Regions from separate parts of the Tsuneonella sp. HG222 genome, predicted to be linked through region 3. Evidence: predicted binding sites of a transcription regulator. Region 3 holds the regulator's gene; each other region holds the start of a gene.
The links. Region 3 encodes LexA, which represses DNA repair genes until DNA is damaged. Its sites were predicted from a motif close to GTTCCNCNCTTGTTCT; they were not measured.

Region 1: a site for LexA is predicted at 4,509-4,524, ahead of ACWPMZ_RS13165 (ribonucleoside-diphosphate reductase subunit alpha). Genes of this name have one in related genera too.
Region 2: a site for LexA is predicted at 1,860-1,875, ahead of ACWPMZ_RS05050 (deoxyguanosinetriphosphate triphosphohydrolase). Genes of this name have one in related genera too.

Annotation. Positions count from the first base shown of each region.
Region 1 covers NZ_JBSOQZ010000002.1:335,428-345,497, reverse strand. The annotation lists gene ACWPMZ_RS13190 (hypothetical protein) at 1-297, opposite strand, end outside; gene ACWPMZ_RS13185 (hypothetical protein) at 415-933, opposite strand; gene ACWPMZ_RS13180 (DUF2171 domain-containing protein) at 1,084-1,350, shown strand; gene ACWPMZ_RS13175 (DUF4334 domain-containing protein) at 1,457-2,011, shown strand; gene ACWPMZ_RS13170 (hypothetical protein) at 2,018-2,314, opposite strand; gene ACWPMZ_RS13165 (ribonucleoside-diphosphate reductase subunit alpha) at 2,440-4,458, opposite strand; gene ACWPMZ_RS13160 (hypothetical protein) at 4,952-5,536, opposite strand; gene nadB (L-aspartate oxidase) at 5,587-7,185, opposite strand; gene ACWPMZ_RS13150 (DUF899 family protein) at 7,290-7,982, shown strand; gene ACWPMZ_RS13145 (DUF1989 domain-containing protein) at 8,103-8,690, shown strand; gene ACWPMZ_RS13140 (ABC transporter ATP-binding protein) at 8,755-9,705, opposite strand; gene ACWPMZ_RS13135 (zinc-finger domain-containing protein) at 9,770-9,982, shown strand; gene ACWPMZ_RS13130 (hypothetical protein) at 10,036-10,070, shown strand, end outside.
Region 2 covers NZ_JBSOQZ010000001.1:1,002,716-1,012,785, forward strand. The annotation lists gene ACWPMZ_RS05040 (NAD(P)(+) transhydrogenase (Re/Si-specific) subunit beta) at 1-1,017, shown strand, start outside; gene ACWPMZ_RS05045 (aspartate/glutamate racemase family protein) at 1,113-1,811, shown strand; gene ACWPMZ_RS05050 (deoxyguanosinetriphosphate triphosphohydrolase) at 1,914-3,074, shown strand; gene ACWPMZ_RS05055 (NAD(P)H-binding protein) at 3,067-3,756, shown strand; gene ACWPMZ_RS05060 (DUF938 domain-containing protein) at 3,753-4,349, shown strand; gene ACWPMZ_RS05065 (entericidin A/B family lipoprotein) at 4,401-4,526, opposite strand; gene ACWPMZ_RS05070 (entericidin A/B family lipoprotein) at 4,541-4,669, opposite strand; gene ACWPMZ_RS05075 (DMT family transporter) at 4,735-5,655, opposite strand; gene ACWPMZ_RS05080 (hypothetical protein) at 5,745-5,969, shown strand; gene ACWPMZ_RS05085 (CpaF family protein) at 6,012-7,529, opposite strand; gene ACWPMZ_RS05090 (DMT family transporter) at 7,740-8,648, shown strand; gene ACWPMZ_RS05095 (ArnT family glycosyltransferase) at 8,645-10,070, opposite strand, start outside.
Region 3 covers NZ_JBSOQZ010000001.1:1,327,760-1,337,829, forward strand. The annotation lists gene ACWPMZ_RS06695 (hypothetical protein) at 1-499, shown strand, start outside; gene ACWPMZ_RS06700 (sensor histidine kinase) at 503-1,885, shown strand; gene ACWPMZ_RS06705 (citrate synthase) at 1,890-3,176, opposite strand; gene gltX (glutamate--tRNA ligase) at 3,203-4,612, opposite strand; gene ACWPMZ_RS06715 (ComEC/Rec2 family competence protein) at 4,731-6,830, shown strand; gene lexA (transcriptional repressor LexA) at 6,932-7,621, opposite strand; gene ACWPMZ_RS06725 (molybdopterin molybdotransferase MoeA) at 7,695-8,894, opposite strand; gene moaC (cyclic pyranopterin monophosphate synthase MoaC) at 8,891-9,364, opposite strand; gene ACWPMZ_RS06735 (hypothetical protein) at 9,530-9,742, opposite strand; gene trpC (indole-3-glycerol phosphate synthase TrpC) at 9,742-10,070, opposite strand, start outside.

The DNA of each region.
Region 1 (10,070 bases), on a different contig from region 3:
CTCCATCCACGCGCGATAACGGCGCGAGACGTCCAGCAGCAGCAGGATCGGCGTCGACCACAGCCAGGTCAGCAGCGCGGCTTCGACCCAGCCCCGGTTCTCCGGCAGGCGGATCGAACAGGACATCAACTTGATGACGGTGTCGGGCTGGCAGGTCGACGGCCAGAACGCATGCTTGAGCAGATACCAGCCGAGGATCAGCCAGCCGAGCTGCGCAGTATACAGCACCGCGTAGCGCGACATCCCGAGATCGCCCACCCCGTGGTACTTGTTCGCCTTGATGATCGGTGCACCCATGTGCGTGGGGTGTACGGGCGATTGGTTAAAAATTGCCGACCGGCCCACGCGACCGTTTGAGAACGCCTGCCAATTGTGCCGTGCGGCGCGGATCGGCCGCCGATTACGGCGCGCGAATTACCCCCGCGCGGCACACTTGCGCAGGTCGCCGTATGCGGCATTCGCGTCGGACAGGTCGAAGGTGCCGAGCTCGGCCCCGCCGTAGGTCACGGTGAGCCTTTGCGAGGTTGTCAGCGCCTTGGCCAGTTCGTCGGAGTTTTCGCTCCCCCAGTCGCCCACGAGCACCCGGCGGTCGCTGCCGACCCTGCGCAGCGCGGCCTGCTCGACGATCCATTCGTCATGCCCGGCGCCATCGAACTTGAGATGCAAGCTTTGCGGATTGCCGTCCTGCCCGGAGGCGTCGCCCCACCGCGGGCTGGCGCCGAAGAAGCTGAGCGCCGCGAGCGAAGGATCGTACACGAATGCGATGAGCGTCAGCGGCAGGCGGCCGTCGGGGTTGTTATGCAGCGAGGCCATCGAGCACGCACCGCTCGCGCTGCGCTTGACCTCCCAGAAGTCGTTCGCCCAGGCTGCCGACGGCAGCGACAGTCCCAGTGCGGCGGCACCAAGTGCGATGGAACGGGCAAGGCCTGACATGCGTTTCTCTCCCCGGCGAACCGGGTGATGGTAATCCCGAATCGTGGTATTTTGCAATTGGTGGCGCCCGAGGGCCGTTCCGTCGCAGCGGCCGGACCCCGCCACGCCATCGAAACTTGATCAACCGAACGGAAAAACAGGAGAATCCCCGTGACCGACACCAGCCAGATTCGCGAGCACATGGAAGTCATCGGCGCCGACGGCGTCCACGTGGGGACCGTCGATTCGGTCGAGGAACACCGCATCAAGCTGACCAAGAATGATTCGGGTGCGCAGATCGAAGGCGCCGAGGGCGCGCATTCGGGCCACCACCACTATATTCCGATCGGCCTCGTCGCCGATATCGAGGGCGACCAGGTCCGCCTCAGCGCGACCGGGGCCAATGCCTACGCGATGGAAGAGGAAGAGGGCGACTGATCTTCCTGACCCACAAGGTGGCCTAACGCTGCCGGAAACGCCCCTTGCCCTTGCGGCGGGGGCGTTTTTCTTTGCCCTCGGCCCGCGCGCGGCTATCTCGCACCCGATGAACGATCTGCTCGACCAGCGTGAAGCCGCCGCCCTCGTGGTCAGGGCCGCGCGCGAGGGAATGGCCGCGGCCGATGCGCTCGCTCTGTTCGACAGTCTGCCGACGGTGTCGTTCGAGGAAATGACCGGCCGCTGGAAAGGCGGCGGGATCGCCACCGGTCACCCGCTCGACGGACTGCTCGAAGCCTACGGCTGGTACGGCAAGGAGTTCATCGATCCCGACACCGTCCACCCGTTGCTGTTCCGCCTGGGCCACAGGATCGAGGCGATCGACCCGCGCTGGCTGCCGTTGGGGGTGGCCACCGGCATGCGCCCGCAGCGCTGGGACTGGACCAAGCAGGTCTTCATCGCCTCGGCCAACCTGATGACCACGCGCAAGCCCGCGGCGCGTCTCCGCCGGATCGAATACCGCGGAAAGACCAGCGCGGCGATGATCTACGACCGCCAGCCGATCATCGACCACTTCCGCAGCGCCGGGCCGGACCTTCTGCTCGGCCTGATGGACCTGCGCGGCTCGCCGCCCTTCACGTTCTTCCTGCGGCGCGAGGCCTGACGGGCGCTAGCGCCGGCGCTTCTTGGCGCTGAAGACCGAACCTCCGCCAAGGACGGTCACCCCCACGAAATAGCCGAAGTCGTACCACCCCCCGGTGTTCGGTACCGCGTAGACTGCGATCTTCGGGCTGAATAGCGAGCCGATAAACGCCCAGGGGAAGACGAACCCGTGCCACAGGCCCCACCAGAAGCCCGGTGTGTCCGCCCCATGCGCAACGGTCGCGGGGGTTTGGGCGGCACATGCGCAGAGCCCCAGCGCCAGTGCGCCAATGCAACCGAGGCGGATGATCTGGCGAGCGTTCACGTTCGGCCTCCATAGTGTGTCATTCACCTAACACAGTTGAGGCTGGCCAGACAAGAACCCAGCCCCATAAACGAAAAAGGGCAGCGCATCGGCTGCCCTTGTCCGTGAAGCTCGCGCCCGCAGGATCACTGGCAGGCGAGGCATTCCTCGTAGTCCGTCGGCTCGCCGGCGGTCAGGTTGTACTGCGCGGCGTCCTTCGTGTTGTCCGCCTCCACGCCCCCGGCGAACCCGGCGCGCTGGACCGACTTCGAGCGCAGGTAATAGAGCGACTTGATGCCCTTTTCCCAGGCCTGGAAGTGCAGCATCGCCAGGTCCCACTTGTCGACGTCGGCCGGGATGAACAGGTTGAGGCTCTGCGCCTGGTCGATGAAGGGCGTGCGGTCGGCGGCGAATTCGAGCAGCCAGCGCTGGTCGATCTCGAAGCTGGTCTTGTAGACGGCCTTTTCCTCCGGCGAGAGGAAATCGAGGTGCTGGACCGAACCGCCGCGTTCGAGGATCGAGTTCCACACCGCGACCGAATCCTTCGATTTCGACTGCAGCAGCTTCTCGAGATAGGGGTTCTTCACCACGAAGCTGCCCGACAGCGTCTTGTGGGTGTAGATGTTGGCCGGGATCGGTTCGATGCAGGCGCTGGTGCCGCCGCAGATGATGCTGATCGACGCGGTCGGCGCGATCGCCATCTTGCAGGAAAAGCGCTCCATCGCGCCCATTTCCTCGGCATCCGGACACGCCCCGCGTTCCTCGGCCATCATCATCGATGCCTCGTTGGCCTTGGCCGAGATGTGCTTGAACATCTTCAGGTTCCAGACCTTGGCCATCGGGCTTTCGAAGCCGATGCCCTTCATCTGCAGGAACGAGTGGAAGCCCATCACGCCCATGCCGACGCTGCGTTCGCGCATGGCCGAATACTTGGCGCGGGCCATCTCTTCGGGCGCGCGGTCGATATAGTCCTGCAGCACGTTGTCGAGGAAACGCATCACGTCCTCGATGAAGCGCTTGTCGGCGTTCCACTCGTCCCAGGTCTCGAGATTGAGGCTGGAGAGGCAGCAGACCGCGGTGCGATCGTTGCCCAGGTGGTCGACGCCGGTCGGCAGGGTGATTTCGGAGCACAGGTTCGAGGTCGAGACCTTGAGGCCGAGCTCGCGGTGGTGCGCCGGCATCATCCGGTTCACCGTGTCGGAGAAGACGATGTAGGGCTCGCCCGTGGCCAGCCGGGTCTCGACCAGCTTCTGGAACAGGCTGCGCGCGTCGACCTTGCTGCGCACCGACCCGTCCTTGGGGCTGAGCAGCTGCCACTTCTCGCCCGCCCGGACCGCTTCCATGAAGGCGTCGGAAATCAGCACGCCGTGGTGCAGGTTGAGCGCCTTGCGGTTGAAATCGCCCGACGGCTTGCGGATCTCGAGGAACTCCTCGATCTCGGGATGCGAGACGTCGAGGTAGCAGGCGGCCGAACCGCGCCGCAGCGAACCCTGGCTGATCGCCAGCGTCAGGCTGTCCATCACGCGGACGAAGGGAATGATCCCGCTGGTCTTGCCGTTGAGGCCGACCGGTTCGCCGATCCCGCGGACATGGCCCCAGTAGGTGCCGATGCCGCCGCCCCGGCTGGCCAGCCAGACGTTCTCGTTCCAGGTGCCGACGATCCCTTCGAGACTGTCGCTGACCGAGTTAAGATAGCAGGAAATCGGCAGCCCGCGGCCCGTGCCGCCATTCGACAGCACCGGGGTCGCCGGCATGAACCACAGCTTCGAGATGTAGTCGTACAGCCGCTGGGCATGCTCGGCATCGTCGGCATAGGCATCGGCCACACGCGCGAAGAGGTCCTGGTAATCCTCCCCGGGCAAAAGGTAGCGGTCGGTCAGCGTGTCCTTGCCGAATTCGGTCAGCAAGGCGTCGCGCGACGAATCGGTGACGACGTCGAACCGGCGCGGCCGGACCGACTTGGAATCGTCCTCCACCTTGACGGCCGCCTTCATGGCGCCGGCCATTGCCTGCGCCGCCGCCTCGACCACCAGCGAATCGCTGCCTGCGTCCTTCGTGTCCATCTTCACTGCCTTTTTCGAGGGTGCGGCCGGTTCCTTGACCGTGATGCCCATGTCCAGTTCGCCAAGGCTCATTGCCGCATCGTCCCCGTTCCGAAATTCCATTGTCCGCAATCCCCCGATACCAGTTCGAGCGACTCCCGCAGGAGCGCGATGTTCCGCCTATGTTCGAATCGCGGGGCGAGTGACCACCCTAGCAATCCGCAAGCTCCGGCGGGTAAAAACTTATCCCCCGACTGTCCCCGGACAACGCCCCGGAAGGGTTGCCCGCGGCCGGATTCCCCTTGGCGCGAGTCGTTTCCAAGTGCCCGGAGAATCTAGGTCTTGTAGGTGACCCCCATAAGCCAACTACTAGCCATAGTGATTCATGCAGGATTCGCGCGCAAGAGGGTTGATCGCGGATTAACCCTGTCTGTGGCTCGATGGGCGCGGTGTGTTAGCCGGGCCATACGGCGCGACGCGGCGGACTTCCTAGGCCGGCGCGCGGCGCAAGGGTCAAAACGATTTCTCCAAAATTTTTTTTGTCCCCGGATGGCCTTGAAGCTTTCGAATCCGGCGGCGCAATTCCGGAATCGAGATGGGGCTTTCGGGGGAATTTTCAACCAGCGATGCAGGTGCCGCCTTGGTCCGCAAGGTCGCGTGCGCGGGCGTTCTGGCCGGGCCCCGGCGGCACCTTGGCGACAACGCAGGGCGTGTCGCCCAGCTTCGTGACCAGCAGGTAGGATACCTCTTCGTTGGTCTCGGGCTGTTCGACGACATTATAGCGCACGATCAGCGCGTCGGGCGCCAGCGGATCGCCCGCGGGTCCGCGCCATTCCAGCGTTTCGCCCACCGCCGAAAAACCGCCCCCGCCGATGCGCGACAGGTCGAGGCTCGTGCCCTTACCGCCCGCCCCGATGACCTCGAGGTTGGCCCGCAGGTCGCCGACGGTGGACTTGAGCGCATAGCCGCCGATGCCCGGGCAATCCTGCTCGAGGAACTGCCCTTCCTCGGTCTCCTCGCGCACGGTCTTGCACTCGGACAGCTTGGTATAGGCGAAGGCGCGGCCCGGAGCCCCGCCCCGTTCGACGGGGGCGGCAGCCTCGGTTTCGGAACCGGTTTCGGATTCCGGGCCCTTAGGCGTTTCGGAAGAGCAGGCGGCGAGCGCCAGGACGGCGGCGGCGAGGAGGAGGCGGCAGGTCATGCCGCGTCAACGACGATGCAGGCCCATGGGTCCCGCCGCGCTCCCGCCGCCTAGGGCACCAGCACGGTGTCGGTCGCGACGAGATCGGTGTCGGGATAATCGAGGATATAATGCAGCCCCCGGCTCTCGTGGCGCTTGAGCGCGCTGCGCACGATCAGGTCGGCGCACTGCTGCAGGTTGCGCAGTTCGATCAGGTCGGTGGTGACGCGGAAATGACCATAATAATCGTCGATCTCGTCGTGCAGCACCTCGGTCCGGTGCGCCGCGCGTTCGAGGCGCTTGGTGGTGCGCACGATCCCGACATAGTTCCACATGAAGCGGCGGATTTCGGTCCAGTTCTGCTTGATGACCACTTCCTCGTCGGAATCGGTCACGCGGCTTTCGTCCCACTCGCGGATCGCGGGCGGCGGCGCGAGATCGCCCCAGGATGAAAGGATGTCGCGCGCAGCAGCCTCGCCGAAGACGAAGCATTCGAGCAGCGAATTGGATGCCAGCCGGTTCGCCCCGTGGAGGCCGCTTTCGGTGCACTCGCCAGCGGCCCACAGTCCCGGCAGGTCGGTCCGCGCATCGAGCCCGATCAGGATGCCGCCGCAGGTGTAGTGTTGCGCCGGCACGACCGGGATTGGTTCCTTCGTCATGTCGATGCCTAGGCCGAGCAGCTTCTCGTGGATCGTGGGGAAATGCTCCTTCACGAATTCCGGCGGCCGGTGGCTGATGTCGAGGTGGACGTAGTCGAGGCCGTAGCGCTTGATCTGGTCGTCGTTCGCGCGGGCCACGATATCGCGCGGGGCAAGTTCGGCCCGTTCGTCGTAGTCGGGCATGTAGCGATGGCCGGTGACCGGATGCTTGAGGATGCCGCCCTCGCCGCGCACGGCCTCGGTGATCAGGAAGTTCTTGACCTCGAGGTTGTAGAGGCAGGTCGGGTGGAACTGCATCATCTCCATGTTGGAGACGCGGGCGCCGGCGCGCCACGCCATGGCGATCCCGTCGCCGGTCGCGCCGCGCGGAGCGGTCGAGAACTGGTAGACGCGGCCCGCCCCGCCCGATGCCAGCACCGTCGCGCGGGCGGTGTGGGCCCGGACCTTGCCGGTCGCGACGTCGAGCGCATAGGCGCCCCACACGCGCCCGGAGCCGGAATAGCGCTGCTCGTGCCGCCCGGTGATCAGGTCGATGCAGGTCTGCTCGGGCAGCAGGGTAATGTTCGGATTTTCCTCGGCCGCCTTGAGCAGCGCGGCCTGCACGGCCCAGCCGGTCGCATCGTCGACATGCACGATGCGGCGGTGCGAATGCCCGCCCTCACGCGTCAGGTGCAGGTTCGGCAACCCCTGGTCGTTCCTTGCGGTGTTGAACGGCACGCCGAGTTCGACCAGCCGCTCGATCGCGGCCGGTGCCTGCTCGATCACGAACTCGACCGTTTCGCGGCGATTGAGGCCGGCCCCGGCCACCATCGTGTCGCGGATGTGGTCCTCGAAAGTATCGCCCGCGTCGAGCACCGCGGCGATGCCCCCCTGCGCCCAGGCGGTGCTGCCGCTGGTGAGGGGACCCTTCGCGAGGACGGTGACCTTGTGCTCCTGCGCCAGTCCAAGCGCCGCGGTCAGGCCGGCGGCCCCGGAGCCGATGACGAGGATGTCGCTTTCCTGTGCTGCCATGGCCGGGTCATGGCCGGGCGCGCCGCGGCGGGCAAGCGGCTCTTGTCGGAACAGCCGGGCCATGCGCGGATTTTCGTTCCAAGACAGCTGCAGGAGTTGACACGATGGAAGCCGATACCGCAGCGCTGGCCGCCAAGCGCGAGCCGCGCGCAGGCGAAAGCGAAGCCTATGCCAAGGCCCGCACGGCCCTTCTCGCCGAGGAGATCGCGCTGCAGCGCCGCATCGACGCGGTGGCCGAGCAACGGCGCGCCCTACCGCCGGGGCCGGCCATTACCGCCGACTATCGCTTCATCGACAGCAACGGCGAGGAGGTCGCCCTGGCCGGGCTGTTCGGCGAGCACGATACACTGATTACCTACTTCTGGATGTACGGGCCGGAGCGCAAGCGGCCCTGCCCGATGTGCACCAACCTCCTCGGGCCGCTCGATGCGAACGCTGCCGATATCGAACAACGCGCGGCGCTCTATGTCCTCGGCCGCAGTCCGGTGGAGCGCCAGATCGCCTTCGCGCAGGAGCGCGGATGGCACCATCTGAAGTTCGCGCAGACCTGCGGCGACAGTTACGCGCTCGATTTCGGTGGGCTGGACCCCGAAACGGGCTGGGAATATCCCGTGCTCGCCGTCTTCCGGAAGGAGGGCGAAACCGTCCGCCTGTTCTGGAAGGGGGAAATGACCGGCGAGATGACCGACCCGGGCAAGGACCCGCGCGGCGGGCCCGACCTGGCGACGGTTTGGCCCGTCCTCGACCTCACACCGGAAGGCCGGGGCAGCGACTGGTATCCCAAGCTGTCCTACTGAAGAGCGCGAACGGCAGGCACACCGCCCTGCCGGACCCATCCGGCGCGATCGGCGTTAAGGAGCGATGCCCAAATCTTCACCCCTCGCGACCTTCTGCACCATCCACACGGACCCGCGCACTTGAGCGGGATCGTGGTCATTCCGCCGCGCAGCGGGACAGCGTTCGAACTGGTAGCCGGCCGATCGCTCACGGTGATCGACCCCGAGGGCTGCCAGGTCGCCGACCTGCTCGCCTTTGCTCAGGGCGACGTGCGCGAGGTCCTCTCCAACGGGCGGACGTTCGACTACGAGGAGACGATCCGCCTGACCACGGGCAACACGCTGTGGTCGAACAGGTCGCGCCCCATGCTGCGGATCGAGGAAGATACGGTCGGCTGCCACGACTTCCTGCTGACCCCGTGCAGCGAGGCGACGTTCCGCCACTTCTATCCCGAGCATCCGGTTCACCACGGATGCTTCGGCAACCTCGCCGAGGCACTTGTGCCTTGGGGGATCGAGGCCGACGCGATCCCGGTTGCGTTCAATGTCTTCATGAATGTCCCGGTCGATCCGGCAAGCGGCAAGGTGAGCGTCGATCCCCCGGTCTCCCGCCCGGGCGACAGCATCCGGATGGTCGCGCAAATGGACTGCGTGATCGGGCTGACCGCATGTTCGGCCTATGCATCCAATGGCGGCAGCTTCAAGCCGATCCACTACCGGATCGACTGATACGGCACCATAACGCGGTTCCACCCGGCTTCTCCGATGGGGCCGGGGGCAATGGCGGACAGGCTCAGGCGGCCTGCGCCGTTCCGCTGGTGAGCTGAACGAAAACGTCCTCCAGATCGGCTTCGCGCGTGGTCACGTCCTCGATCGCGAAGCCCTGCGCCTGGACCCTGGCGAGCACCTGCCCGGCGCTGACCTTGGCCTTGTCGAAGGTGATCGCGATCGTGCGTTCGCCGGTCTTCTCGCACTTGTTGAACGCCGGGTCGGCGGGCAACGCGGCGATGTCTCGGTCGACCGTCACCTCGACCACCTTCTCGCCCATCATGCCCACGAGCTCGCGGGTCGGCTTGTCGGCGATCAGCGTGCCGTGGTTTATGATGGCGATGCGGTCGCACAGCTGCTCGGCCTCTTCGAGGTAGTGGGTGGTCAGGACCACAGTCACGCCCCCGGCATTGAGCTCGCTCACCAGTTCCCACAACTGCCGCCGCAGTTCGACGTCGACCCCGGCGGTCGGCTCGTCGAGCACGAGAATGGGCGGGGAATGGACCATCGCCTTGGCAATCAGCAGGCGCCGCTTCATGCCGCCCGACAAGGTGCGCGAATAGGAGTTGCGCTTGTCGGCCAGGTGGACCGCGCGCAGCAGCTCGTCGGACCGGCGCAGCGCCTTGGCCACGCCGTACATCCCGCCCTGGTTCTCAAGCACCTCGAACGGGGTGAAGAACGGGTCGAAGACGATTTCCTGCGGCACGATCCCGATCGACAGCTTTGCGTTGCGGTGATCCTGGTCGATGTCGTGGCCCCAGATCCGCACCGTGCCGCCGGTCTTGTTGACGAGGCCGGCCATGATGTTGATCAGCGTCGACTTGCCGGCCCCGTTGGGCCCCAGCAGGCCGAAAATCCCGCCCTGCGGTACGTCGAAGCTGACGCCCTTCAGCGCAAGCTTGGGCGGCGCGCCGGCGGACGGCGCATATTCCTTGACCAGGTCGCGGATCTCGATGGCAGGGCCGGTGTCTGTCATGCCGCGGGCCTTAGGACTGCAAGCGCCATTGCGCCAGACTTCGCTTGGCGATAACGGCAGGGGCATGAGCGATGCGCCCGAAACCACCCTGGTCGAAACCACCCGCGTCAGTTGCGACGGCGCCGGGGCGATCCGTGGCGGTGCGGGCTATGCAGCGTCCGCGCTGGGCCATCCGCGCGTGTGGCTGGAGATCGACGAAAAGGGATACGTCGATTGCGGCTATTGCGACCGGCGCTTCGTCCTCAAGGGCGGGCCGGCCGACGGAATTGCCGCGTAGGGTAAGCTTCGGTTCATCCTGCGTGGCGCACTATTGAAGGCAGGAGAACGATCATGAAGAACCTATTCCTTGCCGCTGCTGTTGCCGC
Region 2 (10,070 bases), 330 kb from region 3:
CTCGGCGCGGCGATCGGCGCGATCACGTTCTCCGGTTCGGTCATCGCCTTCGCCAAGCTCAACGGCAACATGAGCGGAAAGCCGATCCTGCTGCCCGGCCGCCACGTCATCAACCTTGCCACGATCATCGCCATCCTGGTGCTGACCGCGATGTTCGCCCACGCGGCGCCGACGATCCCCGGATGGATCTGGCCCGCGATCCTGGTACTGGCGTTCCTTGTCGGATTCCTGCTGATCATTCCGATCGGCGGGGCGGACATGCCGGTCGTCGTGTCGATGCTAAACAGCTATTCCGGCTGGGCGGCCGCGGCGATGGGCTTCACGCTGCACAACACCGCGATGATCGTGACCGGCGCGCTGGTCGGATCGTCGGGCGCGATCCTCAGCTACATCATGTGCCGCGCGATGAACCGCAGCTTCCTGTCGGTCATCGCCGGCGGCTTCGGCGTCACAGCCTCGGCCGACGACGGCGAGGCGAAGGAACAGCGCCCGTGGAAGCGCGGCAGCGCCGAAGACGCGGCCTTCCTGCTGAAGGAAGCCGAAAACGTCATCATCATTCCCGGCTACGGCATGGCGGTGGCCCAGGCACAGCACGTCCTGCGCGAAATGGCCGACCACCTGAAAGACGCCGGGGTCAACGTGAAATACGCGATTCACCCCGTCGCCGGCCGGATGCCCGGCCACATGAACGTGCTGCTGGCCGAGGCCAATGTCCCTTACGACGAGGTCTTCGAGCTGGAGGACATCAACTCCGAATTCAGCCAGGCCGACGTCGCTTTCATCATCGGCGCCAACGACGTGGTCAATCCGGCGGCCAAGACCGACAAGGGCTCGCCGATCTACGGGATGCCGGTGTTCGACGTCGACAAGGCCAAGACGGTCATGTTCATCAAGCGCAGCATGGGCGGCGTCGGCTATGCCGGGGTCGACAACGACGTATTCTACATGGACCAGACCATGATGCTGCTGGCCGACGCCAAGAAGATGGTCGAGGAAATCAACAAGGCCCTCGGCTGACCATCCGTCAGGCCGGAAACCGACCGGGCAACGCCGCGTTCAGACTTTGGTGGCAGGTTCCAAGCCGCAAAAGTGGCGATTGAGGGAAATTCGGTTTGCGAAAGCTCGGTATTATCGGCGGGATGAGCTGGGTTTCGACCCGCACCTATTACGAAGAGATCAATCGGCTGGTGCAGGCCAGGACCGATCCCCGGCACAGCGCTCCGCTGCTCATCGAGAGTCTCGATTTCTCGTCGATCTATCGCCTGCAGGACGAGGCGGCGTGGACCAACGCAGCGGAGGTGCTGGCCGGGGCGGCGCAGCGGCTGGAAGGGGCGGGCGCAGAAGCGCTCGTCATCGCCGCCAATTCGATGCACCGGGTCTATGACAAGGTGGCCGCGGCGGTCGCCATCCCCATCTTCCACATCGCCGAAGCGGTCGGCGAAAAGATGGCCGCGGACGGCGTGGAAACCGCCGCTTTGTTCGGCACGCGCAACGTGATGACCGAAAGCTTCTATCGCCGCCGGCTGGTCTCGCACGGCGTCGACCTGCTGCCGCCCGACATGGCCAACGTCGAGGAGCTCGACCGCATCATCTACGACGAGCTGATGGCGGGGAAGGCGACCCGCGATGCCGAACGCAAGCTCAAGACGATGATCACCGTCAAGGAGCAGGAGGGGGCCAAGGCCGTGGTGCTAGCCTGCACCGAGCTCGACCAGATCGTCGATGTCGACGCCAACGTCCTGCCGATCTACGATTCTACACGCATTCACGCGCTTAAGGCTACGGAGTGGATGCTAGGCGAAGACGCGTAAGGCTCTGCGCGCCGCCCTCCGGCTGCGATTCCAACCGGCGCGCCCAGCGTTCCCGACCCGTTCCCGTTGTCATGGTTGCCGTCGACGCCTAACCCGCGCGCGATGAGCCGCGCCCTCTACGCCAGCGAACCCGCCGCCAGCCGCGGGCGCGAATTCGTGGAGGACCGGGCCGGGGCGCGGGGGCCGCGCAGCGAATTCCAGCGCGACCGCGACCGGGTGCTTCATTCGATCGCCTTCCGCCGCCTGGCCGGCAAGACCCAGGTCTTCATCGCGCCTGACGGCGACCATTACCGCGTCCGCCTGACGCACAGCCTTGAGGTCGCGCAGATCGGCCGCGTAATCGCCCGCGCGCTGGGGCTGGACGAGGATCTGACCGAGGCGTTGTGCCTGGCGCACGATATCGGCCATCCGCCCTTCGGCCATGCGGGCGAGGATGCCCTACGGGCGGCAATGGATGCGCGCGGCGGGTTCGATCACAACGAGCATTGCCTGCGCACCCTGATGCGGCTTGACAGCCCATATTGCGGCCATCCCGGGCTCAACCTGTCGTGGGAAGTGCTGGAGGGCCTCGCCAAGCACAACGGGCCGGTTCGCCAGCCCGGCTGGGCGCTTGCCGCGCTCGATGATGCGTTCCCGCTCGACCTTGCGCGGCAGCCCTCGCTCGAGGCGCAGGTCGCCGCGCTTGCCGACGACATCGCCTATGACAACCACGACATCGACGATGGCTTGCGCGCCGGATTTTTGGAGCTCGACCAGTTGCTCGAACTCGATTTCGTGGCCGACCAGTGGCGGGCGATCGAGGGACGCTTCCACGGCGCGAACCGCCAGGCGCTGCTGCGCGAACTCGTGCGCAGCCAGATCGGACTGATGGTGAACGACCTGATCGAGACGACGCAGGCTAATCTGGCCGATATCGCGACGGATGCCGAGGTGCGCGATGCGCCGAAGCCGCTCGCCGCGTTTTCCTCCGCGATGGCGGAGCAGGAACGGGCGCTTAAGCGCTTCATGTACGCCAACCTCTACCATCACGAGCAGCAACGCACGACCGCCGAGCGCGCCCGCGGGGTCATCGCCCGGCTCTTTGCCGCCTACGACCAGCAACCCGAACTGATGCCGGAAAGCTGGCGCCACGCGCTGCCCGGCGAGGAGCCGGCCCGCAGCCGCCATGTGGCCGATTTCATTGCGGGAATGACCGACCGTTATGCGATCGACTGCTACCGGCGCATCTTCGGGACCGCGCCCGAAGGCCTATCCAATGTCTGATGTGCCGCGCATCCTGCTCGCCGGGGCGACCGGCCTCGTGGGCGGCAAGGTCATGGCGCTATGCAACGGGCGGGACGACCTGCGGCTCGTGGCGCTGACCCGGCGTGAGGCGCCCATGCCCGGCGGCGCCCGGATGGAGATGATGGTCGCCGAACCCGCCCGGTGGGACGAGGCGGTCAGCCTGATCGGCCCGGATGCCGCGATCTGCGCCCTTGGCACGACGTGGAAGAAGGCCGGTAAGGACGAAGCGGCGTTTCGTCTGGTCGACGAGGAACTGGTGCTGCGCGTGGCGCGCTCCGCGCTGACGTCGGGCGTCAGGAACTTCGTCTTCGTCTCCTCGGTCGGGGCCGAAACCGGCAGCAAGACCTTCTACCTGCGCATCAAGGGCGAAGTGGAGCAGCGGCTGCGCAAGCTGGGCTTCCATCGGCTCGACATCCTGCGCCCGGGGTTGCTGCGCGGGCAGCGCGAGGGCGATCGCCGACTGACCGAGCGCGCCGGCATCGCGGTGGCCCCGCTAGCCAACGTCCTGCTGCGGGGAGAGCGGCGACGCTACCGCGCGATCGACGCGCGCGTGGTGGCCGAGGCCGCGCTGCAATGCACGCGCGAGAAGGCGCGCGGGACCTTCGTGCACGAACACGACAGCCTGCTGCGCTACGCCCATCGCTTCGCCAGCGGACAGTGAGGCGCAAGGCACCCGCGGCGGAGCGCAATCGCGAGCCGATCGCGGCGGTTCTGGCGGGGGAATTGCCGGCGGGGGGCCTCGTGCTGGAAGTTGCCAGCGGCACCGGCGAGCACGCCCTGCATTTCGCCCGCCGCTTTCCAGGGTTGCAATGGCAGCCGACCGATCCCGATCCCGCTGCCTTGGCCTCGATCGCCGCCTGGCGTGAGGCGGAGGGTCCTGGCAATCTCCTGCCGCCGGTCTCGCTCGACGCATCGAGCGCCGAGTGGCTGCTCAGCCAGGCCGACGCGGTGCTGTGCATCAACATGGCCCACATCAGCCCCGGCGCCGCCACCGAGGGACTGGTGCACGGCGCCGCACGGCTGCTGCCGCCCGGCGGGCCGCTGCTGCTCTACGGGCCGTGGCTGGAGGACGAGGTCGAGACCGCGCCCAGCAACCTGGCCTTCGACGCAGACCTCAAGGCGCGCAATCCGGCCTGGGGCCTGCGCCGCCGGGAATGGCTCGACGAAATGGCGACCGCGCTGGGCTTCAAGTTGGCGCGGCGCGTCGCCATGCCGGCCAACAACCTGCTGCTGGTCTATCGCAAGCGCGCATGAAAAACGCCCGCCGGATCGCTCCGACGGGCGTTGTTCCGCGTATTTAGGCGATCAGAGCGCGCGGTCGCCCGCTTCGCCCACCGATTCCACGTCGCGACCCACACCCTTGACGGTGTTGCAGGCAGAAGCACCGGCAACGAGGCCGAGCGCGACGAGCGAAAGAACGATCTTCTTCATGGTCGCTCTCCCCGTCAGATCACGTCGTCGCCGGCCTGGCCGACCGACTCGATGTCACGGCCCGCACCCTTGACGGTGTTGCAGGCGGTCGCGGTGAGGGCGATGGCGCCGGCAGTCAGCGCGATGAGAAATTTCCTGGCCATTGATGCGGTGTCCTTCATGTTCGAGTCCAAAACCCTGTCTGGCATCAAGAACCCCCGCCGTCCGTTCAGGTTCCCTCGGCCCGCGCAACGTCGCGCAAGGTCGGGCGGCGCAGGCGATGCTCGCGCCAGGCGATGACGAGCCCGGCGCCGATCACCAGCGGTGCGCCGAACCACGTGCTGGTGGGCGGCAGGGTCGAAAACAGCAGCCAGCCATAGAGCGTCGCCCAGAACAGGCTCGAATAGTCCATCACGATCACGCTCGCCACACGGCCCAGCCGCGAAGCGGCCGTCAGCAGCAATTGCCCGACCAGCCCCGAAGCGCCGACCGCGCCGACGATTAGCCAGGTCGTCGTATCGTGTCCTTGCATGACGAACGGCATCGCGGGGGCAAGCAGCAGCGTGCTGAACAAGGCGAAATAGAACACGATCACCAGCGGCTGCTCGGTGCGGCCAAGGTCGGCTATCTGGATCGAGATCAGCCCGATCATAAACGCTCCGCCCAGTGCCACCAACGCGCCGTAGAGCGGGATATGCCCGCTGCCGGGCTGGGCGATGATCACGATGCCGACAAAGCCGGCGACGATCGCCCCACAGCGCCAGGGGCCGACCTTTTCCTTCAGCATCAGCATCGCCAGTACGGTGGCCCAGATCGGCGCGGTGAAGCCCAGCGTCGTCGCCTCGGCCAGTGGCAGCAGGATGATCGCCCCGAAATTGAGCGTCATGCCCACCGCGCCGTAGATCCCGCGCAGGAAGTGCGTGCGCGGACGGTGGGTGCCCAGCGCGCGGATGCCGCCCGTGGTCAGCAGCACCCAGCCAACGAGCGCGGGGATCGTTACCGCCTGGCGCCAGAACATGATCTCGACCACGTGGACACCCCGGTCGGAGGCCAGCTTGATGAAAGCGCTCATGGTCGCCATGCAGGCGATCGCCCCCAGCCGCGTGGCCAGCGCCAGCAGCGGGCGGTCCTGGGGGGCGGCGGCTTCCACGCGCGCCTGATAGGCCGCTGGGCATCGCGCGCAACCCCCGCGCGGGCGGCGGATTGCCGAGCTGCCGCTCGCGCCCCATATGGCCCGCGATGCACGCCTTCCTGACATTCGCCAGCCAGGCCAAGGTCCTTGCGCTGTGGGGCGGCATGCTGGTCGCGCTGGCGGCGGTGGCCACTATCATGGAGCGCCGCCGGATAAAGCGGCGTACGATCGACCAGGTCGGCTGGATACCGTGGACCGCGATCTTCCTGACCTGCGCGGTGCTGGGCGCGGGCCTGCTGGCGGTGGCCGTGCCCGCCCTGCTGCGAGGTTAGTCGCGCACTGACCGGTTAGGCCGAGCCAAGGTCGCCTGTCTCCTAGAGACAGGCTTCCAGATAGGCCTGGTCGAACCCGTACTGGCGCGCCTTCTCCAGAGTGTAGGGACGCAGGCCCGAGGCGCGGAATTCGCCCAGGATCTTGCCGTCGTCGCTCTCGTCCAGATATTCGAAGGCGAACAGTTCCTGGGTGACGATCACGTCGCCTTCCATGCCGATCACCTCGGTGATGTTGGTCGTGCGGCGCGAACCGTCGCGCAGGCGCTTGACCTGCACGATCAGGTCGACCGATTCGGCGATCTGGCGGCTGATGGCTTCCTTGGGGATCTTGATGTCGCCCATCAGGATCATGTTCTCCATACGGCCAAGACATTCTCGCGGGCTGTTGGCGTGGAGCGTGCACATCGAACCGTCGTGGCCGGTGTTCATCGCGGCGAGGAGGTCGAAACACTCCGCGCCGCGGATTTCGCCCAGGATGATCCGGTCGGGGCGCATACGCAGGGCGTTCTTGACCAGATCGCCGATGGTGATGGCACCCTGGCCCTCCAGGTTCGGCGGGCGGGTTTCTAGCGGCAACCAGTGCGGCTGCTGCAGACGAAGCTCGGCGGCGTCCTCGATCGTCAGCACGCGCTCGCCCGGGTCGATCATCTTCGACAGGGCGTTGAGCATCGTCGTCTTTCCCGAACCGGTACCGCCCGAGATGACGACGTTCATCCGGCTTGCCCCGGCGACCTTGAGCGCGGTCGCCATCTTGTCGCTCATGCTGCCGAAGTCGCGCAGCATGTCGATGGTGATGGGCTTTTCGGAAAACTTACGAATCGAGATTGCCGTGCCGCGCAGGCTGAGCGGCGGGACGATCACGTTGACGCGGCTGCCGTCCTTGAGGCGGGCGTCCGCCAGCGGCGTGGTCTGGTCGACGCGGCGGCCGACCTGGTTCACGATGCGCTGGGCGATCTGGAAAAGGTGCTGTTCGTCGCGGAAGCGGATGTTCGCGAGGGTCAGCTTGCCCTTCTTTTCGATATAGGTCTGATCGGGGCCGTTGACCATGATGTCGGAGACGTCGGGATCGCCGAGCAGCTCCTCCAGCGGGCCGAAGCCGAGCAGCTCGTCGATCAGGACCTTTTCCAGCGCGAACTGTTCGCGCCGGTTGAGCGTGACCTTCAGCTCGGCCAGCACCTCCATGATGATCGGGCGGAATTCTTCCGACAGCTCTTCCTTCGACAGGGTCGAGGCGGCCTCGGGATCGACGCGTTCGAGCAGGCGCGGCAGCACCTGTTCCTTGATCTTGTGGACGCTGGCTTCGAACCCGCCCTGTTCATTGTTGCCGTCGTGGACGGCGTTGGCACGGTCGGCCAGGCGGGTCATTGCGTCGGACTTGTTGGGCGGCGGCGCCGAACCCATCGGGTCCTGCGGCACTCCGCCACCGGGAAGCGGGGGGAACTGATCGCCCCCATCCTTCGGCACCGGTCCGCCGCCCTTCATGGGGCGGGCGACACCGAAGCTTGGGCGCGCACCAGGGGTCATCCCGCCGACACCGTTCTTGCGTCCGAAAGCGCTCATTCCCGTCCCTCTTGCGATGGCGTCAGTGCCGTCCGTCGAGCGGGCGCTGCGTCCGTTGCCGGTCGCATGACACCCGATGCAGGTGTGGTGAATAAATTCCAAAGCTTGAAATTGTCCTAAGGATGTCCCGATTCGGGAGTTCCGGTGGATTGCCCGCCGCTGGCGCACACCCTAAGCGGGTCGCGCAACGGGGAAGGGGCGCCGATCGCCATGCACAATGCCGAACGCGCCGGATTGCTCTATGCCCTGGCCGGGTTCTGCACGCTGTCGATCGGTGACGCGATCATCAAGGGGATGGCGGGCGAATGGCCGGCCACGGCGATGGCGACCACGCGCTATGTCATGGGCACGATGCTGCTCGCCGTGCTGATGGTGCGCCATGAAGGCGCTGCCTCGCTCGCCTTGCCGCGGGACCGGCTGCAGTGGCTGCGTGGTGTGGCCATCAGCTGCTCGGCCATCGGGATGTTCCTGGCCGTTTGGATCATGCCGCTGGCCGAAGCGACGACGATCGCCTTTACTCAGCCGATCATAACCTCGATCCTGGCCGCGATCTTCCTGCGCGAACGGGCCCGCCTGTCGACATGGATCGCCACCGCGGTCGCCTTCGCCGGGGTGTTCCTGGTGCTGCGGCCCAACTTCGAGACCGCGGGCTGGGGCGTGCTGTTCCCGGTGATGGGCGCGACGGGCATGGCGGTCACGATCATCGCCAACCGCAAGGTCACCGGGCGGGCGAGCGTGCTGGCGCTGCAATACTACATGTCGGTCACCGCGATGCTGTTCCTGCTGGGGGCGAGCGCGGTGCTGCACTTCGCCGGGCCCGACAGCTTCGCGTTGCACGCGCCGCACTGGTCGATCGTAGCCCGCTGCGCCTTCATCGGCCTTACCGCGACCTTGGCCCAGTGGCTGATCTTCATGGGGACGGTGAAGGCGGGCGCCGGGACGGTGGCGCCGATGACCTACGGTCAGTTGCTGATGGCAGCGGGGCTGGGCTGGATCTTCTTCGGCGACCATCCGGATGCGACCGCGTTGCTCGGCGCGGCGGTGATCATCGGGGCGGGCCTGTTCCTGTGGTACGAAGGCCGGGTTCGCGTGCGGCCGGAAGTGCCTAGACCGGACTAGTCGGCTAGGTCGCGGCGCACCCAGGCGGTGACCTCGCGGTGATGCAGGCCGGTGGTCATCAGCGGGACGTAATCGCGCGCCGTTGCGGCGGCGATCTGCGCCGTGTTCTCGGCACGCTGCAGGGTCATCGGCTTGTCGGCAGTGACGATCACTGCGGGGCGCGTTGCCAGCACGCGGGCCAATTCGGCCACCTGGTCGGTGCCGAGCGATTTCCTCTCGAGCGCGTTGTTCAGATGGTCGGGATAGACGAATTTCGTCGGCAGGCAGGTGCCGGTCGTGCGGTAGAGCACGGTCGGCCCGTCGAACAGGTAGAGACAGTCGCGCTTGGCACCCACCAACGGCTCGATGGTGGCCGACAGCGTGGCGACGGCGCGCCTCTCGGCGTTCGAGTGCGGGATGCGATCGGCGAAGTTGAGGATGTACAGACAGCCGGCGAGCAGGGCCGCGGCAGGCAGCCAGCGGCCGGGCGCCGTGCGATCGATCAGCGGCAGGGCGATCAGGATGGCGGCAGGGACCAGCGCCCCGTAATAGTAGAGATAGACGGTCGCGGGGAGCAGCACGGTGCCGAGCGCCGCCAGCGCCCAGCCGCAGTAGAGGCCGTAGCGGCGCCAGCTTGCCAGGCTCTTGAGGCGGAAAGCGGCATAGAGCCCCGGCACGATCAGCATGGCCAGGGGCGCGACGCCCACGATGTGCGCCGGCTGGAATCGTCCGTGCGGGCTGGGGGTCCGCTCGAAGAAGCTGACGAAGTTGGCGAACCAGAAGGCGTCGAAATGGCCCTGCGCGGCATAGAACGCGGCGACCAGTGTGGTGGGCGCGATCCCGGCGAGGGCGAAAACGGCGGCAAGGCGGGCAACGCGCGGCAGGCCGGCCCCGCGTCGCCACTGGCACCACAAGGCATAGCCGCCCAGGAACAGGCACTGCGGCAGGACGGTGTATTTCACCTGCAGCGCCAGGCCGCCCAGCGCCATTGCCAGCACGGCGCGGTGCGCGGCGTCGGGACGGGCAGGGTCGCGCACCAGCCAGAGCATCGCCAGCATCAACGGGACATGGAAGATCTCGCTCTGGCCCGAATAGCTGCCGTAGGCGGCCATCAGCATCAGGTAGAGCGAGCCGGCGACCGTGGCCGAGCCGCGGTCCACCAGGTCGCGAGCGAGCAGGTAGACCAACCAGGCCCCGCCCAGCGCCGCGAGCGCCGCCAAGCCTTGGTAGGCCAGCGGGCCGGGCCCGAACAGTCCGTGGGCGAGGGCGAAGATGGCGAACAGGCCGAACGGCTTGCGGTCCCACACGTCGACATAGGGCAGGTCGCCCTGGGTCATCCGCCAGCCGACGAAGGAATAGAGCTGGTCGTCGAAGTCCGCCACCGGATCGCCGAACCAGAACCCGCGCGTCAGAAGGGTAACCAGCAGCAGGACGAACGCGGCG
Region 3 (10,070 bases):
CGCGCAGGCTCGCTTCGGGCAGCAGCAGCAGCGCATGGCACTGCCGCTGGGCGAACTGCCGGGCGACCTGTTTCACCACGCCATGCTTGCCTTCCGCACAGCGGCGGACGGCGAGGACGGGGCGGAGGCGGCGGAAAAGGCGCTGCGGGAAAGCTTCGACGAGGGGCTGGGCCGGATCGGCCTGCTTGCACACCTCGTCATGCGGCTGGGCAAGGGCGCGGTCCGGGCGCTCGACGTCGACAACGCCGGCATGGCGATCTTCATCACCGCGCTGGCTATGGCCTCGGGCCAGAGCCGCGACACGGCGGTGCTGTCCCTCTCCGAACGGCAGTTCGCCCGGCTCGCCCTGGCCTTAAGGGCAGCAGGCCTGTCGCAAGCGGCGGTGGAGGAGCAGTTCCTCTACCTCCATCCCGATTTCCTGCTTCCGGACGGGTTCGAAAAGCTGCGGGCCGACCGCGCGGCGGCGATGCTTTCCGCCTCGCCGGTCCGGGCCGGCTGACCGATGGCGACCGCCGCGCATTTCGTTGCCACCGCGCGCACCGACGGGCGCGACTGGCTGGTCGAGGCCGAGGAGCCGCTGGCCGGGTTGCAATTGCGCAGCGGCGGCGAGCTTCCCGGGATCGTCGCCACGCCGGCCCTGCTCGAACTGGTGCGCAAGTCGCGCCTTTACGGCCTTCGCCTGGCCCGCGCGATCGAGGCGCAGGACGGCACCGAAGCCGTGACCGCCTGGGTGGAAATCCAGCCCGATATTTCCGGCGGGGGCTGCACCATCGGGCTTGCCAACTGGCAGGCCGAGCCGCTGCCGCCCGAGGACCAGGCCGCGGCCGAGGAGCGCCGCGCGGCGATCGAACGCCATGTCGCCGAACTGACCGTGCGTCTGGGCCCCGACCAGCAGGTCATCGCGGTCGACTGCGACAGCGCCGAACTGGCGGAGACGGCCCGCCGCCTGCGCGAAGGGCAGGGCACGCGCTGGACCGAGATCGTCGAGGTTGCGGGCGACGACAACCGCCAGGACCGCCATTGGCGCCTGCTCGACGGGGCGCGCCTCGTCGTTCCGGAATCTTCGCGGAGCTGGAAGGCCGTGCTCCTGCCGCTCGGGCGGCCGGAACCCGGTTCGGCCGGATTCGACCTGCTGTTCGTGGCCGATGAGCCAGCTGGCGATGCCCAGCCGGCCAAGCCCAGGACCGTGTTCAGCGCGGCGATGGGGCGCGAGATCGCACCTGTCCTGCGCCAGCCGATCAGCCGGATCATCGCCAATGCCGAGACCATTCGCACCCAGCTCGCCGGGCCGCTGGCGGAGGAATACAGCAAGTATGCCGCCGACATCGCGACCGCGGGCGAGCACCTGCTGGCGCTGATTGACGATCTGGCCGACCTCGAGGTGGTCGAGGCGGAAGACTTCGACACCGCCCCCGACAGGATCGACCTTGCCGACGTGGCCCGCCGAGCGGCCGGCATTCTCGGCGTGCGGGCGCGCGAACGGGCGATTGCGGTCGAACCGCCGGGCGCGGACGACAGCGTCCTGGCGGTCGGCGAGTTTCGCCGCGTCCTGCAGATTCTGCTGAACCTGCTGGGCAACGCGCTGCGCTACGCCCCCGAGGGCACGCAGGTCAGCCTGACGGCCGAGCGCGACGGCGACCGCGCACGCATCCACGTGGTGGACCAGGGCGAAGGGTTGAGCGCCGAGCAGCAGGCCCGCGTGTTCGAGAAGTTCGAGCGGCTCGGCCGCAGCGGTGACGGCGGCTCGGGCCTGGGGCTCTACATCTCGCGCCGTCTGGCCCGGGCGATGGAGGGCGACCTCACCGTCGCCAGCATCCCGGGCGAGGGCGCGCGCTTCACCCTCGACCTGCCCGCCTTCGACGATCGCCGGGCGGAGAAGCGCTGATCCCTCAGCGCTGGCTCAGCGGGATGTAATCGCGCTCGGTCGGGCCGGTGTAGAGCTGGCGCGGGCGGCCGATCTTCTGGCCGGGATCGCTGATCATCTCGTTCCACTGCGCCACCCAGCCGACCGTGCGGGCAAGGGCGAACAGCGCGGTGAACATCGTCGTCGGGAAGCCGATCGCCGAAAGAATGATCCCCGAGTAGAAATCGACGTTGGGGAACAGCTTCTTCTCGATGAAATAGTCGTCGTGCAGCGCCAGTTCCTCGAGCCGCAGGGCGGTCTCGAACAGCGGGTCCTTGACCTTCAGCGCATCGAACACCTCGCGCACGGTCTTCTGCATCACGGTCGCCCGCGGATCGTAGTTCTTGTATACCCGGTGACCGAAGCCCATCAGGCGGAACGGGTCGTTCTTGTCCTTGGCGCGTTCGATGTAGTGCGGGATGCGATCGGGCGTGCCGATCTCGCGCAGCATGTTGAGCGCTGCCTCGTTGGCGCCGCCGTGCGCCGGGCCCCACAGGCAGGCGATGCCCGCCGCGATGCAGGCGAACGGATTGGCGCCCGACGAACCGGCAAGGCGCACGGTGCTGGTCGAAGCGTTCTGTTCGTGATCGGCGTGGAGGATGAAGATCCGGTCCATCGCCCGCTCGACCTCGGGCACCACCTCGTATTCCTCGGCCGGGACGCCGAAGGTCATGCGCAGGAAGTTGCCCGTGTAGCTCAGCGAGTTGTCGGGATAAAGGAAGGGCTGTCCGATCGAATACTTGTACGCCATCGCCGCGATCGTCGGCATCTTGGCGATCAGCCGGTGGCTGGCGATGCGCCGCTGGACCGGGTCGGAGATGTCGGTCGAATCGTGGTAGAACGCCGACAGCGCGCCCACGACGCCGCACATGATGGCCATCGGGTGCGCGTCGCGCCGGAAACCGCGATAGAACTGCGCGAGCTGCTCGTGCAGCATGGTGTGGCGGGTGATCGTCCAGCTGAATTCATCCAGCTCGTCCTTGGAAGGCAGCTCGCCGTTCAGCAGCAGGTAGCTGACTTCCATGAAGTTGGACTGTTCGGCCAGCTGGCCGATCGGATAGCCGCGGTGAAGCAGGACGCCTTCGTCACCGTCGATGTAGGTCAGGCCGCTCTCGCAGCTCGCGGTAGAGGTGAACCCCGGATCGTAGGTGAACATCCCGGTCTGGCCATAGAGCTTGCGGATGTCGACCACGTCGGGCCCGACCGTGCCGTGCATGACGGGAAAATCGGTGGTGTCGCCGCCTACCGCCAGTGTCGCCTGTGAGTCAGCCAAGATACGTCTCCTGCAAGTTCCGTTGCTCAGGCCGGTCCGACCGCCTGTGCGTCGATCCGCGCGAGGCTTTCTTCCCTTCCGAGAAGCGCCAGCACATCGAAAATTCCCGGGGAAGTGGTCTGCCCGGTCAGCGCCGCGCGGAGCGGCTGGGCGAGCTTGCCGAGACCCAACCCCAGCTCCTCCGCATAGGCTTTCAGATTGGCTTCCAGCGCCTCGATTGTCCAGTTCGGTTCGTCTTTGAGACGCAAAGAAATCGTTGCCAGCATGGCCCGCGCCTCGGGCGTCAGCAGCGCTTCGGCCGCGTCCGAAATCGGCAGCGGGCGGGTGCGGAACAGGAAGGCGGCTCCGTCGGCCAGCTCGTTCATGTCCTTGGCCCGCGTCTTGAGCACCGGCATGGCCTCGACCAGACGCGCCACGTCGGCCTCGGGGCCGATGCGGGCCGCGGCGATCCGGGCCAGCTCCGCGTCGTCCGCCGCGCGGATGTAGTTGCCGTTCATGTTGAGCAGCTTCTTCATGTCGAAGCGGCTCGGGCTCTTGCCGACGCCTTCCAGCGTGAAGGCGGCGATCGCCTCCTCGCGGGTGAAGTCCTCCTGGTCGCCGTGACCCCAGCCCAGGCGCAGCAGATAGTTGAACAGGGCCTCGGGCAGGATGCCCAGCTCGTCTCGGTAAGCGTCGACGCCCATCGCCCCGTGGCGCTTGGACAGCTTGGCCCCGTCGTTGCCGTGGATCAGCGGGATGTGCGCGTAAACCGGCTGCGGCCAGCCCATCGCCGTGATGATCGGCAGCTGGCGGAACGCGTTGTTGAGATGGTCGTCCCCGCGCACGATGTGGGTCACGCCCATGTCGTGATCGTCGACCACCACCGCCAACATGTAGGTCGGCGTCCCGTCGGCGCGCAGCAGCACGTAGTCGTCGATCTCGGCGTTCTTGACCGCCACGCGGCCTTGGACCCGGTCCTCGATCACCGTCTCGCCCTCGTTGGGGGTTTTCAGGCGGATGACGTAGGGCGCGCCCTCCGGCGCCTCGGCCGGGTCGCGATCGCGCCAGCGGCCGTCATAGCGCAGCGGCAGCTTCCTTGCGCGCTGGTCCTCGCGCATCGCCTCGAGCTCTTCGGTCGTGGCGAAGCACTTGTAGGCATTGCCTGATGCGAGCAGCTGCGCGGCGACCTCGGCATGGCGCCCGGCGCGCTCGCTCTGGAAGACCGGCGGCTCGTCGTAGTCGAGGCCGAGCCAGTCGAGACCGTCGAGAATGGCGTCGATCGCCTGCTGGGTGGACCGCTTCCGGTCCGTGTCCTCGATCCGCAGCAAGGCCTTGCCGCCGTGGTGGCGCGCGAACAGCCAGTTGAACAAAGCAGTGCGTGCGCCGCCGATGTGCAGGAAACCGGTGGGCGAGGGCGCGAAGCGGGTAACAACCGTTTCGCTGCTGCCGCTTGCCATGCTTTCGACTTTCCCTATCCACTACAGATCGATGGCCACGCGCTTACCGCCGCTGATCCCGCTGGAAGTCGGGGAGCCGGGTGATGTTGCGTTGCAGCAGACGCCTTGGCGAAAGCGCGTGCGCTTGTCCAGCGTGCTCGATGCGGCGGATCAATTCCTGCAGCGCGCGGCCTTCGACCGCGGCCCGTGGCTGACGCTGGCGCTGGCGGCGGGCATTGCCGCTTGGTTCGTGCTGCCGGAACCGGCCTGGTGGGTCGGGGCGATCCTGGCGGCCTTGCTGGTCGCGGCGACGGCCGGGGCGCTGTGGCGCGGGGTCGAGGGGCGCAATCACCTGTTGCTGGCGGCGGTCTCGCTGGGGCTCGTCTTCGCCTTCGGCACCGGGCTCGTCTGGATGCGCTCGACCCTGATCGGGGCCGAACTGCTCCCGCGCCCGGTATCGGCGACGTTCGAGGGCCGGATCCTCGAGCGGATCGAACAGCCCGCGGAAGGCCGCACCCGGCTGGTGCTGGCGACCCGCGACGAGGAGGGCCGGGCGATCAAGGTGCGAGTCAACGTGCCCCTGGCCGAGGACGCGCCGGCGCTGCGCGAAGGCGCTGTGATCCGCTTTCGGGCGCGGCTGATGCCGCCCGCCTCGCCGATGTTGCCGGGCGGTTACGACTTTGCCCGCGCGGCCTGGTTCCAGGGCTTCGCGGCCACCGGCAGCGTGCAGGGCGGGGTGGAACTGGTCGAGCCGGCGCGCGGCGAGGCCTGGCTGGCCGCCACGCAGCGCCGGCTGGCCGATCACGTTCGCGGGCAACTAGGCGGATCGGCCGGTTCGATCGCCGCGGCCTTCGCCAGTGGCGACCGCGGGGCGATCGACCCGGCCGACGAGGAGGCGATGCGCGACGCGGGCCTGACGCACCTGCTGTCGATCAGCGGGGTGCATGTCAGCGCGGTCATCGCGGCGGTCTATTTCCTCGCCATTCGCCTGCTGGCGCTCTGGCCGTGGTTCGCGCTGAGGGTGCGGCTGCCGCTGGTCGCCGCCGGCGCGGGGGCGCTGGCGGGCGTCGGCTATACGCTTCTGACCGGCGCCGAGGTGCCCACGATCCGCAGCTGCGTGGGCGCGGTCTTGGTGCTGGGAGCGCTGGCGCTGGGGCGCGAGCCGCTGTCGATGCGTATGGTCGCGGTGGCGGCGGCCTTCGTCCTGCTGCTGTGGCCCGAGGCGATTGCCGGGCCGAGCTTCCAGATGAGCTTTGCCGCCGTGGTCGCCATCGTCGCGCTGCACGATGCGGGATGGGTCCGGCGCTTCCTCGCGCCGCGCGAGGGGAGGGCGCTGGGCCGGCTGTGGCGCGCGCTGGCGATGCTGCTCGTCACGGGGCTGGTCATCGAGCTGGCGCTGATGCCGATCGTGCTGTTCCATTTCCACCGCGCGGGCGTCTACGGCGCGTTCGCCAACGTCATCGCCATCCCTCTGACGACCTTCGTTTCGATGCCGCTCATCGCGCTGGCGCTGCTGCTCGACCTCGTCGGGGCCGGGTCGCCCGCGTGGTGGCTGGCGGGCCAGTCGCTCGACCTCTTGCTCGGCCTCGCTCACCTCGCCGCGGACCAGCCCGGCGCGGTCAGGCTGATGCCGCAGATGGGCTGGGGCACCTACGCCCTGTTCCTGGCCGGCGGCGCGTGGATGGCCCTGTGGCGGGGCAGGGTCCGGCTCTGGGGGCTGGGCCTGGCGGGCCTCGCCACCGTGCTGTTTGTCCTGACCCCGGAACCCGACGTGCTGATCGCCGGCGATGGGCGCCAGGTCGGGGTGGTGACCGCTGACGGGAGGCTGCTCTCCCTGCGCGACAGCAGAAGCGACTTCACGCGCGAAAACCTGATGGAACTGGCCGGCGTCGCGGCCGAGCCGATCCCGCTGGCCCAATGGCCCGACGCCGAGTGCACGCCCGACTTCTGCGTGCTGGGCATCGAGCGCGAGGGGCGGACCTGGCACCTGCTCCTGTCGCGCAGCCGCAATCTTATCGAAGAGCGCGCGCTGGCCGCGGCCTGCGAGCGGGCGGACATCGTCGTGGCCGACCGCTACCTGCCGCGCACCTGCCAGCCGCGCGCGCTGCGCGCCGACCGCCGGATGCTCGACGCCACCGGAGGCCTGTCGCTCGTGCTGGGACGCGACGGGATAGCGGTGGAGTCTGTCGCCGAAGGGCAGGGGCGCCACGGTTGGTGGCGCGGGCGACCGGCCGACTGACGAATCTGGCCAGCTAACCCTGGAGACAAGGGCAGACCCCGGAGCAGGACCGGACCGGGCGCGCCGCTCCGGCGCCGCCCGGCCTCGGTTTTCGCGACAGCCTAGTGGTAGCGGCGCAGCAGGCCGGCGAGCTTGCCCTGCACCTGGACCTCGTTCTCGGCATAGTACTGCGGATCGTAGGCGGCGTTGGCCGGATCGAGCCGGATCATCCCGTTTTCGTGGCGCAGGTACTTGAGCGTCGCTTCCTCGTCACGGACCAGGGCGACGACGATCTCGCCGTCGCGCGCCGAGTTCGTCTTGCGCACCAGCGCGTAGTCGCCGTCGAGGATGCCCGCCTCGATCATCGAATCGCCCGACACCTCGAGCGCGTAGTGCTCGCCCGCACCCAGCAGGGCAGCAGGCACGGGCAGGGTGCGATCGGTCTCGAGCGCTTCGAGCGGGACGCCCGCGGCGATCCGCCCGTGGAGCGGAATCTCGATGACATCGTTTGCGGCGGCCGGCGCAGCGCGCGGCGGCACGGTCACCCGAGCGACCGCATCGTTGGCGGCTGCCGCCGTGACGCGCGCGGGGGTGGCATTCTCGGGCTGGCGCAGCACTTCCAGCGCGCGAGCCCGGTTGGGCAGGCGGCGGATGAATCCGCGCTCCTCGAGCGCCGAGATCAGGCGGTGCACGCCCGACTTGCTCTTGAGATCGAGCGCCTCCTTCATCTCCTCGAACGAAGGCGAAATCCCGCTCTCTTCCAGCTTGCGCTGGATGTAGAGGAGCAGTTCGTGCTGCTTGGCGGTCAACATTCCGGCGCTCTCCGCAAAAACGTTCCAATTCGGGAACGAACGCGGAACAAGTAGGCAACCCGGATAACTCTTGTCAAGCGATACCGCCATTTTCGAGCCAATAGGCCGCCACGGTGTCGCCCGCCTCGGCAGCCGGCGCAAAAGCGGGCCGCCGGATCAGCGCGTCGGCGCGCGAAAGGGCGAGCAGGGCGCTGCTGTCGCGCTCCGAAATCGGGGCGAGCGCCCCATCCTCGAACCGCGCGCGAACGAACTCGGCCCGCTCGCCCACGGCGAACAGCGGCCGGGCCAGCGGGGCGCGGAACGCAGTGGGGAGCGGGTTCGCCGCCCCGCCGAGCGCGCGCAGCAGGGGCAGGGCGAAGAGGAACGCGGTCACGTAGCTCGACACCGGATTGCCGGGCAGGCCGATGATCCATTGCGGACCTTTGCGCGCCACCAGCAGCGGCTTGCCGGGACGGATCGCGACGCGCCAGAAGGCGATTTCGGCGCCCCATGCCTCCAGCGCCGGGCGCACCAGATCGTGATCGCCCACTGATGCGCCGCCGCTGGTCACGATGACTTCGGCGCCTCCCGCACGGTCGAGCGCGCCGAGCATCGCGTCCATCGTGTCGGGCACCGGCCCGAGCCGCGCGACCGAGGCGGCCCAGGGCGCCGCCATCGCCGCGAGCATCGCGCCGTTGCTGGCGGGTATCTGGTGGGGAGCACAGGCGGCCGGGTTGGCGACGAGCTCGTCTCCCGAATCGAGTACTGCTACCAGGGGCCGGCGATGGACTACCAGGTTTGCCTGCCCCGCCGCGAGGGCGAGGGCGAGGTGCGCCGGGCCGATCCGGACCCCCTTGTCGAGCAGCGTGTCACCGACGCGAAAATCGAATCCGGCACGGCGGATATGCCGCTCAGTGGGTCCGTCATCATTGGCGAGGATCAGACGGTCGCCTTCGCGCGCGGCGTTCTCCTGCAGCAGGACGGCACCGGCCCCCTGCGGCATCAGCGCTCCGGTGGAAATCCGCACGGCCTGCCCGGGCGAAAGCTCGCCGGCGAAGGGATGGCCAGCCGCGCTCTCGCCCACGACGGTCCAGGGGCCGGCACTGTCGTCGCCGCGCACGGCATAGCCGTCCATCGCCGACAGGTCGGCGGTGGGCTGGGTGCGGGCGGCGAGCAGTGGCTCAGCGAGATAGTGGCCGACGGTCTCGCCGGCCGCGAGTGCTTCGGCTGGCAGTGGCTCGACCCCCGCCAGCAGGCGCGCCTGCGCCTCGTCGAGCGGAAGGGGCGGCGTCATGTCGACGCGCGCCAGGTACCGCTCTTGCCGCCGGTCTTCTCGAGCAGGCGGACGCCCTCGATCGTCATGCCCTTCTCAATCGCCTTGGCCATGTCGTAGATTGTCAGGAGCGCGACGGAAACCGCTGACAAGGCTTCCATTTCCACCCCCGTCTTGCCGGTGAGCGACGCCGTGGCGCTGACCCGCACGGCATCGTGCTCGAAGGCGAAATCCACGCTCACCGCGTCGAGCGCGAGCGGGTGGCACAACGGAATGAGATCGCCGGTTTTCTTGGCGGCCATGATCCCGGCGATGCGCGCGGCGGCGAGCACGTCGCCCTTGGGTCCGCTCCCCTCGCGCACTGCCTGCAGGGTTTCGGGCGCCATGCGGATGCGGCCCTCGGCCGTGGCGCTGCGGGCGGTCTGCGCCTTGCCGCCGACGTCGACCATCCGGGCTGCGCCCGATTCGTCGAGATGGGTCAGCCGGCTCATCGTGCCCTCCGCAACAGGCTAGGATGACACGGAGTATACGACTGGATCGCTGCCGTTCGGACCCTGCTACGGCGAGGCCGAGCGGTGACAGGGGAAATGCCCGGGACGAGGATCCGATTCATGCCGAATCTCATGGCATATCGCGACCTTGTAGGACAGCGCCGCCTATGTCGGGCGCTTGTTGCTCCAGATCACCTGCCCGATCCCGCCCAGGGCCAGCAGCACGCCCCAGATGGTCCACGTGATGTCGCCGGCCATGAAGCTGTCGAGAAAGGCGATGTTGAGGCCCTGCAGGATCCAAACTCCGCCCAGCAAGACCATGACGCACCCCAGCAAGGTGCTGATCACCCGGAACGTCGTGTCGAGGAGCTTGCGCATCAGATTTCCCCCGTCAGCAGCAGCCTCGTTGCCGCCTCGACGTCGTCCTGCCGCATCAGGCTCTCGCCGACAAGGAAACAGCGCACGCCCGCCGCCGCAAGGCGCAGGCAGTCCTCGTGCGAGTTGATCCCGCTCTCACCCACCAGGAGCGTCCCCTCGGGCGCCAGCGGGGCGAGGCGCTCCGTCGTCGCCAGGTCGGTGCGGAAAGTGCGCAGGTCGCGGTTGTTGACGCCGATCAGCCGTGACCGCAACCGGGCCGCCCGCTCCATCTCCGCCTCGTCGTGGACCTCGACCAGCACGTCCATCCCGCGCTCGAGCGCGGCGGCCT